3 regions of the Kitasatospora sp. NRRL B-11411 genome follow, and region 2 is predicted to be linked to each of the others. Evidence: riboswitches for the same ligand, from Rfam matches in the RefSeq annotation. Region 2 holds a riboswitch; each other region holds the start of a gene.

Region 1 (2,170 bases), on a different contig from region 2:
CCCGCACCGACGCGAATCGGCCGATCCCCCGCGTCCTGACTGCTCAACCCCGTCCTGGCATATGCTGCCGGGTGGTCAGGGACGACCACCACCCACCCTCGCAGGAGTGCCCGATGAGCGATCACGACACCGACCGCAGCGCGCCCCCGATCCCGATCGGCGTCATCGGGCTCGGCGACATCGCGCAGAAGGCCTACCTGCCCGTCCTCACCGCCCAACCCGGCCTCGACCTGCGCCTGATGACCCGCGACCGGGCCAAGCTCGACCGGATCGGCGACGCCCACCGCATCCCGTTCCGCACCACCGACCTCGGCGAACTGATCGACTCCGGCATCCGCGCCGCTTTCGTCCACGCCGCCACCGACCAGCACGTCCCGATCGTCGAGGAACTGCTCACCCGCGGCGTCGACGTCTACGTCGACAAACCGCTCGCCTACGACCTCGACGGCGCCCGCCGCCTCGCCGACCTCGCCACCCACACCGGCCGCTCCCTGCTGGTCGGCTTCAACCGCCGCCACGCCCCCGGCTACCTGCTCGCCGCCGAACGCCCGCGCGACCTGATCGTCCTGCAGAAGCACCGCGAGGGCCTCCCCGAACGCGCCCGCACCCTGGTCTACGACGATTTCATCCACGTCGTCGACAGCCTGCGCTTCCTCGTCCCCGGCGAGATCGAGCACGTCGACGTCCGCTCCCGCACCCGCGACGGCCTGGTCGAACACGTCGTCCTCACCCTCGCCGGCCGCGGCTTCACCGCCCTCGGCATCATGAACCGCGTCTCCGGCTCCACCGAGGAGATCCTCGAAGTCTCCGGCGCCGACTCCAAGCGCGAGGTCCACAACCTCGCCGAAATCATCGACCACCGCGGCCAGCCCACCATCCGCCGCCGCGGCGACTGGGTCCCCGTAGCCCGCCAACGCGGCATCGAACAGGTCGTCCTGCACTTCCTCGAAGCCCTCCGCGCCGGCAAGACCCTCGACGCCACCGACGCCCTGCGCACCCACGAACTCTGCGAACTCATCGTCAACCGCATCGAATCCGAATCCGGATCCGCCTGACCGACATCCGTCCCCCGTCTCTCCGTCCGCCCTGCCCGCACCCGCGGGCGGGGCGGCTCGGCTACGATGCCCGCAGGCCGTGACTGGCGCACGGGTGGAGCACCACCGGGGAGCGGCCGAGCCAACCGCTGCCGCGCGCCTGGGCGAACTCACCCCGAGTCCCAGGAGCCGCACCCGTGACCGGATCCCCCCGCCCCGCCCGCCTGATGGACGGTACCGCCCTCGCCCGCCGCCTCACCGACGAGACCACCGCCGCCGCCACCGCCCTCCACCGGCGCACCGGCACCACCCCCTGCCTGGCCACCGTCCTGGTCGGCGAGGACCCGGCCTCCGTCACCTACGTCCGGATGAAGCGCAACCGCTGCACGCAGGCCGGCATCCGCTCCCGCCACCTCGCCCTCCCCGCCGCCACCAGCACCGCCCGACTCGTCGACACCATCGGCGAGTTGTCCGCCGACCCGGACGTCCACGGCATCCTGCTCCAGCACCCCGTCGGCCCGCACCTCGACGAACGCGCGGCCTTCGAGGCGATCGCCCCCGCGAAGGACGTCGACGGCGTGACCACGCACTCCTTCGCCGCGATGGGCTTCGGCCTGCCCGGCTTCGTCTCCTGCACCCCCGGCGGCATCATGCGCCTGCTCGACGAGTACCGGGTCGAGTTGAGCGGCAAGCACGCCGTCGTGGTCGGCCGCAGCGCCATCCTCGGCAAACCGGCCGGCCTGCTCCTGCTCGGCCGCGACACCACCGTCACCTACTGCCACTCCCGCACCCGCGACCTGCCCGCCCTGCTCCGCGAGGCCGACGTCCTGGTCGCCGCGGTCGGGAAGCCCGACTTCATCCGCGGCGAGCACCTCAAGCCCGGCGCGGTCGTCGTCGACGCCGGCTACAACCCCGGCAACACCGGCGACGTCCACTTCGCGTCCGCCCGCGAACGCGCCGGCCTGATCACCCCCGTCCCCGGCGGCGTCGGCCCGATGACCATCGCCGTCCTGCTCGCCCAGACCGTCCGGGCCGCCACCCGCCAACTCGGCCTCGACTGATCCCGTTCGGACAGCCCCGGCCCCGCCCGGCCCGAGGGCTGTCCGACCCGCCCGCTACCGTCGCCCCCGACGAAC
Region 2 (2,287 bases):
CGCAGTTCGGCCTCGGCCAGCACCTTGTCGGCGGCCAGCTGCACCTGCGCCTCGGCCACCAGCTGCTCGCGCTGCTGCAGCGCCTCCGCCCGCAGGGCCGCGACCAGCGCCGCGCCCTCCTCGGCGGCGGTCTGCCGGATCGCGGCGGCCTCGTGCCGGGCGGCGGTGAGCTCGGCCTGGAACTCCTGGCGGATGTGTTCCGCCTCGGCCCGGGCCGCCTCCGCGCGGGCGATGCCGCCGTCGGTCTTGTCGTGGCGTTCGGCGAGGGTGCGTTCGATGCGGGGCAGCAGCACCTTGCCGAGCGCCCAGAAGAGGGCGAAGAAGACGATCAGTCCGAGGATCAGCTCGGGCACGTTCGGTTCGAGAGGTCCCATACTCAGTATGCTATCCGCTCATCCGACGAATCATTCGGCCGCCCCCTGCCCAGCGCCCTTGCCCCGCAAGGAACTTCGCCCCGCGCTCCCCCACCCGGTCAGCCGCCGGTCACCCCGTCGGTGTGCTCGCGCAGCAGGTCGGCGTGCCCGTTGTGGCGGGCGTACTCGGTGATGACGTGCAGGTACGTCGTCCGCAGGGACTGCTCCTCCCCGTACACGGCCAGCGTGGCGTCCAGCGAGGCGCCGGCCACCGCGAGGTCGGCGAGCCGCTGCTCCTCCAGCAGCGCCAGGTACTCCTGCTCGGCCCGCTCGGGCTCCAGCAGGTCGAAGTCCGCGTCCTTGTGGCCCTCCACCGCGTGCAGCGGCGGCACGTCCTGCCCGGCGAAGCGGATCCGGAACCACGTCCGCTCCACCTTGGCCAGGTGGCGCATCAGCCCGAGCAGCGAGAGCGAACTCGCGGGCAGCGGGCGCAGCGCGAGCTGCTCGCCGGTCAGGCCGGCGCACTTGTGCAGGAAGGTGGCGCGGTGCCAGGCGAGGTAACCGGGCAGCAACTCGGTCTCCGGGGCGGTGAGCGAGCCGCCGGCGCGGGTGGTGGCGGGAACGGTCCATGTCATGTGCCCGATCATGCCCAGACCGGCTCGGACCGCACCAGGGGATTTCCCCCGCCGCAGGGGCCGCCGGCCGAACTTCCGGGACCCGCCCGAGCCCACGCGCCCGCCCCCGGCCCGGGATACGGCCCTGGGCCCGGCCTTGGATCCGGTCCGAGGTCCGGCCCGGGGGCCGACCCGAGGTCCGGTCCGGGGTCAGGTCCGGGTGATCCGGGATCCGGCGCGGGTCCGGCTCGGCGGTTGGTAGCATCGCGGTGAGCCGTGACTGGCGCGCTGGGATGGAATCACCATCGGGGAGCGGCTCCGTGCGGTGCCCTCGGGCACCGTCTGCTGTCGCCGTGCGCCTGGGCCGTCCGAATCGTCGCCGTTCCGTACGAGGAGACCGCCCGTGGCCGAGTCCCTGCCCGCACACACCTTCGGCAGCCCTGCCGCCGACACCGCCTTCCGCAGCGCCCTGAACGTGGTGCGCGCCGTCGAACCCCGGATCGCCGCGGCGATCTCCGGGGAACTGGAGGACCAGCGCGCCTCGCTGAAGCTGATCGCCAGTGAGAACTACGCCTCGCCCGCGGTCCTGCTGGCGATGGGCAACTGGCTGAGCGACAAGTACGCGGAGGGCACCCCGGGCCGCCGCTTCTACGCGGGCTGCCGCAACGTGGACACCGTGGAGGAGCTGGCCGCCGAGCACGCCCGCGAGCTGTTCGGCGCGGAGCACGCGTACGTGCAGCCGCACTCCGGGATCGACGCCAACCTGGTGGCGTTCTGGGCGGTGCTCTCGCAGCGGGTGGAGAGCCCGGCGCTGCAGCGCGCCCAGGTCCGCAACGTCAACGACCTGAGCGAGCAGGACTGGGCCGAGCTCCGCCGCGAGCTGGGCAACCAGCGGATGCTGGGCATGTCGCTGGACGCGGGCGGGCACCTCACCCACGGCTTCCGGCCGAACATCTCGGGCAAGATGTTCGAGCAGCGCAGCTACGGGACCGACCCGGCGACCGGGCTGGTCGACTACGACGAAGTCCGGCGGATCGCCCTGGAGTTCAAGCCGCTGATCCTGGTGGCCGGGTACTCGGCGTACCCGCGGCTGGTGAACTTCCGCCGGATGCGGGAGATCGCGGACGAGGTCGGCGCGACCCTGATGGTCGACATGGCGCACTTCGCGGGCCTGGTCGCGGGCAAGGTGCTGACGGGGGACTTCAACCCGGTCGCGCACGCGCAGATCGTCACCACCACCACGCACAAGTCGCTGCGCGGCCCGCGCGGCGGCATGGTGCTGTGCACCTCCGAGCTGGCGGAACACGTCGACCGGGGCTG
Region 3 (2,287 bases), on a different contig from region 2:
AGGCGTAGCACTGCTACGTGTTTCCGTAGCAGTGGTACGAATATATGTAGCAGTGCTACGGCTGTCAAAGGAGGACCCTTGCGGGCCGATGCCAGGAAGAACCGCGACCAGCTGCTCGCCGTCGCGGGCGTCGTCGTCGCCGAGCAGGGCGCCGACGCGTCCCTGCGCGACATCGCCCGGAGGGCCGACGTCGCCCTCCCCACGCTCTACCGCCACTTCCCGACCCGGGAGGCGTTGCTCGACGCCCTGCTCCGGGAGAGCTTCGACGGGCTGGCGGAACGGGCGGCCGCACTCGAAGCCTCGGACCCGCCCGAGGACGCTCTCGTCACCTGGCTGCGCGACTGCGTCGCGGTCGCACGCGAGTACCGGGGCGTCACCGAGCTGATGGCGGCCGCCATCGAGGACACCGGTTCCGCGCTCCACGCCTCGTGCGTCACCATGCGCGCGGCGGGCACCCGGCTCCTCGCCCGGGCCCAGGCCGCGGGCGCCGCACGGGCCGACCTCGACGGCACGGAACTGTTCGCCCTCGTCGCAGCCCTCGCGTGGCTCGGCGACCAGGGCTCGTTCGCACCGCGCGCCGACCACCTCTTCACCGTGGTCGCGGACGCGGTCCTGGCCGGAGGAACGGACCGCGGGATCGGGGCGGAGCGCCGCTGACGCCCGGCCGAACGCGGGCGCCACCGCCCCCCGGCCCCACCACTACCCCCAGCCCCCAGCCCCGCCGCCGTCCCCAACTCCGCTCCCGCCGGAGGCTGCTAGCATCGGCGCCGTCGCGACTGGCGAGAGGTGGAGCACCACCGGGGAGCGGCGCCGCACAGCACGGGACCGGCACCGTCCGCCTGGGTGTCCTCCGAAGCCGACACGCGACTTCACGGAGGGGGCCACCACCATGGACCTTCGGTACGGAATCAACCCGCAGAACACCCGCGCCCGGATCGAGCCGCTGCCCGGCACCGACCTGCCGCTGCGCCTGCTCAACGGACAGCCCTCGTACGTCAACCTGCTGGACGCGCTGAACGCCTGGCAGCTCGTCAGTGAGGCCGCGGCCCTGTTCGGCCGCCCCGCTGCCGCCTCCTTCAAGCACGTCTCCCCGGCCGGCGCCGCTCTCGCCGGACCGGTCGACCGGGCCGCCGCCGAACCGTACGGCCTCGACCCGGCCGCCGTCGGCCCGCTCACCTCCGCCTACCTGCGGGCCCGCGACGCCGACCCGAAGTCCTCCTACGGCGACCTCGTCGCGGTCTCGCACGAGGTCGACCTCGAACTCGCCGACCTGCTCGCCCGGGTGGTCTCCGACGGCATCGTCGCCCCCGGCTACGCGCCCGGCGTGCTCGACGTGCTGGCCCGGAAGAAGAACGGCCGCTACCTCGTCCTGGAGGCCCGCCCCGGTTGCACCCCGCCCGCCGTCGAGACCCGCGAGGTGTACGGCGTGCGCCTGGTCCAGGACACCGACACCGCCCCGCTCACCGCCGCCCTGCTCGCCGACGTCCGGGTCGGCGCGCTCACCCCGGCCGCCGCCGACGACCTGCTGCTCGGCCTGGCCGTGCTGCGCCGCACCCAGTCCAACTCGGTCTGCTACCTGCGCGGCGGCGCGGCCCTGGGCATCGGCGCCGGCCAGCAGTCCCGGGTCGACTGCACCCGGCTGGCCGGGGCCAAGACCGACACCTGGTGGCTGCGCCGCCACCCGGCCGTCCGGGCCCTCGACTTCCGCCCCGAGGTCCGCCGGCAGGACCGGATCAACTGGCAGATCCGCTATCTGGAGGGCGACTTGACGCCCGACGAGCGCGCCCGCTTCGCCGCCGCCCTGCGCGACGGCGACGTCCCCGACGAGCTCGGCCCGGACGAACGCGCCCGCTGGGCGGCCGAGTCGGACGGTGTCGCGTTCGTCTCCGACGGCTGCCTGCCGTTCCGCGACAACGTCGACCACGCCCGCCGCCACGGCGTCACCGCGATCGCCGAACCCGGCGGCTCCCTGCGCTCCGCCGAGGTCGAGACGGCCTGCGCCGAGCACGGCATCACCCTGGTGCACACCGGTCTGCGGCTGTTCCACCACTGACCCGCCGCGACCGTGCGGCCGCACAGCCTCACGGCCGGTGCGGCGGGGTGATCCGGTCGGTCCAGGCCCGCTGCTCGGGGGTGTCCGGCACGGCCAGGCCGCGGGCCCGGGCGATCCGGGCCCAGGTGTCGTCCGGGTCTGCGCCGGAGCGGACCAGGACGGCGGCCGCCAGCAGCGAGGAGCGGCCGATCCCGGCCCGGCAGTGCACCACCAGGTGGCCGCCCGCGGCCAGCC

The links. Region 2 has a riboswitch for ZMP and ZTP ahead of IH44_RS0121390 (glycine hydroxymethyltransferase). Riboswitches for the same ligand answer to the same signal wherever they lie in the genome.
Region 1: linked by a shared signal. The riboswitch ahead of IH44_RS0137595 (bifunctional 5,10-methylenetetrahydrofolate dehydrogenase/5,10-methenyltetrahydrofolate cyclohydrolase) and the one ahead of IH44_RS0121390 (glycine hydroxymethyltransferase) in region 2 are both predicted to bind ZMP and ZTP.
Region 3: linked by a shared signal. The riboswitch ahead of IH44_RS0120490 (phosphoribosylaminoimidazolecarboxamide formyltransferase) and the one ahead of IH44_RS0121390 (glycine hydroxymethyltransferase) in region 2 are both predicted to bind ZMP and ZTP.

The regions. Positions count from the first base shown of each region.
Region 1 is NZ_JOGH01000183.1:17-2,186, forward strand. Features, by position in the region: gene IH44_RS0137590 (Gfo/Idh/MocA family protein) at 114-1,055, shown strand; ZMP/ZTP riboswitch at 1,125-1,207, shown strand; gene IH44_RS0137595 (bifunctional 5,10-methylenetetrahydrofolate dehydrogenase/5,10-methenyltetrahydrofolate cyclohydrolase) at 1,232-2,095, shown strand.
Region 2 is NZ_JOGH01000047.1:9,340-11,626, forward strand. Features, by position in the region: gene IH44_RS0121380 (ATP synthase F0 subunit B) at 1-374, opposite strand, end outside; gene IH44_RS0121385 (DinB family protein) at 473-988, opposite strand; ZMP/ZTP riboswitch at 1,234-1,339, shown strand; gene IH44_RS0121390 (glycine hydroxymethyltransferase) at 1,371-2,287, shown strand, end outside.
Region 3 is NZ_JOGH01000043.1:18,059-20,345, reverse strand. Features, by position in the region: gene IH44_RS0120495 (TetR/AcrR family transcriptional regulator) at 79-657, shown strand; ZMP/ZTP riboswitch at 763-852, shown strand; gene IH44_RS0120490 (phosphoribosylaminoimidazolecarboxamide formyltransferase) at 890-2,053, shown strand; gene IH44_RS0120485 (tyrosine protein phosphatase) at 2,082-2,287, opposite strand, start outside.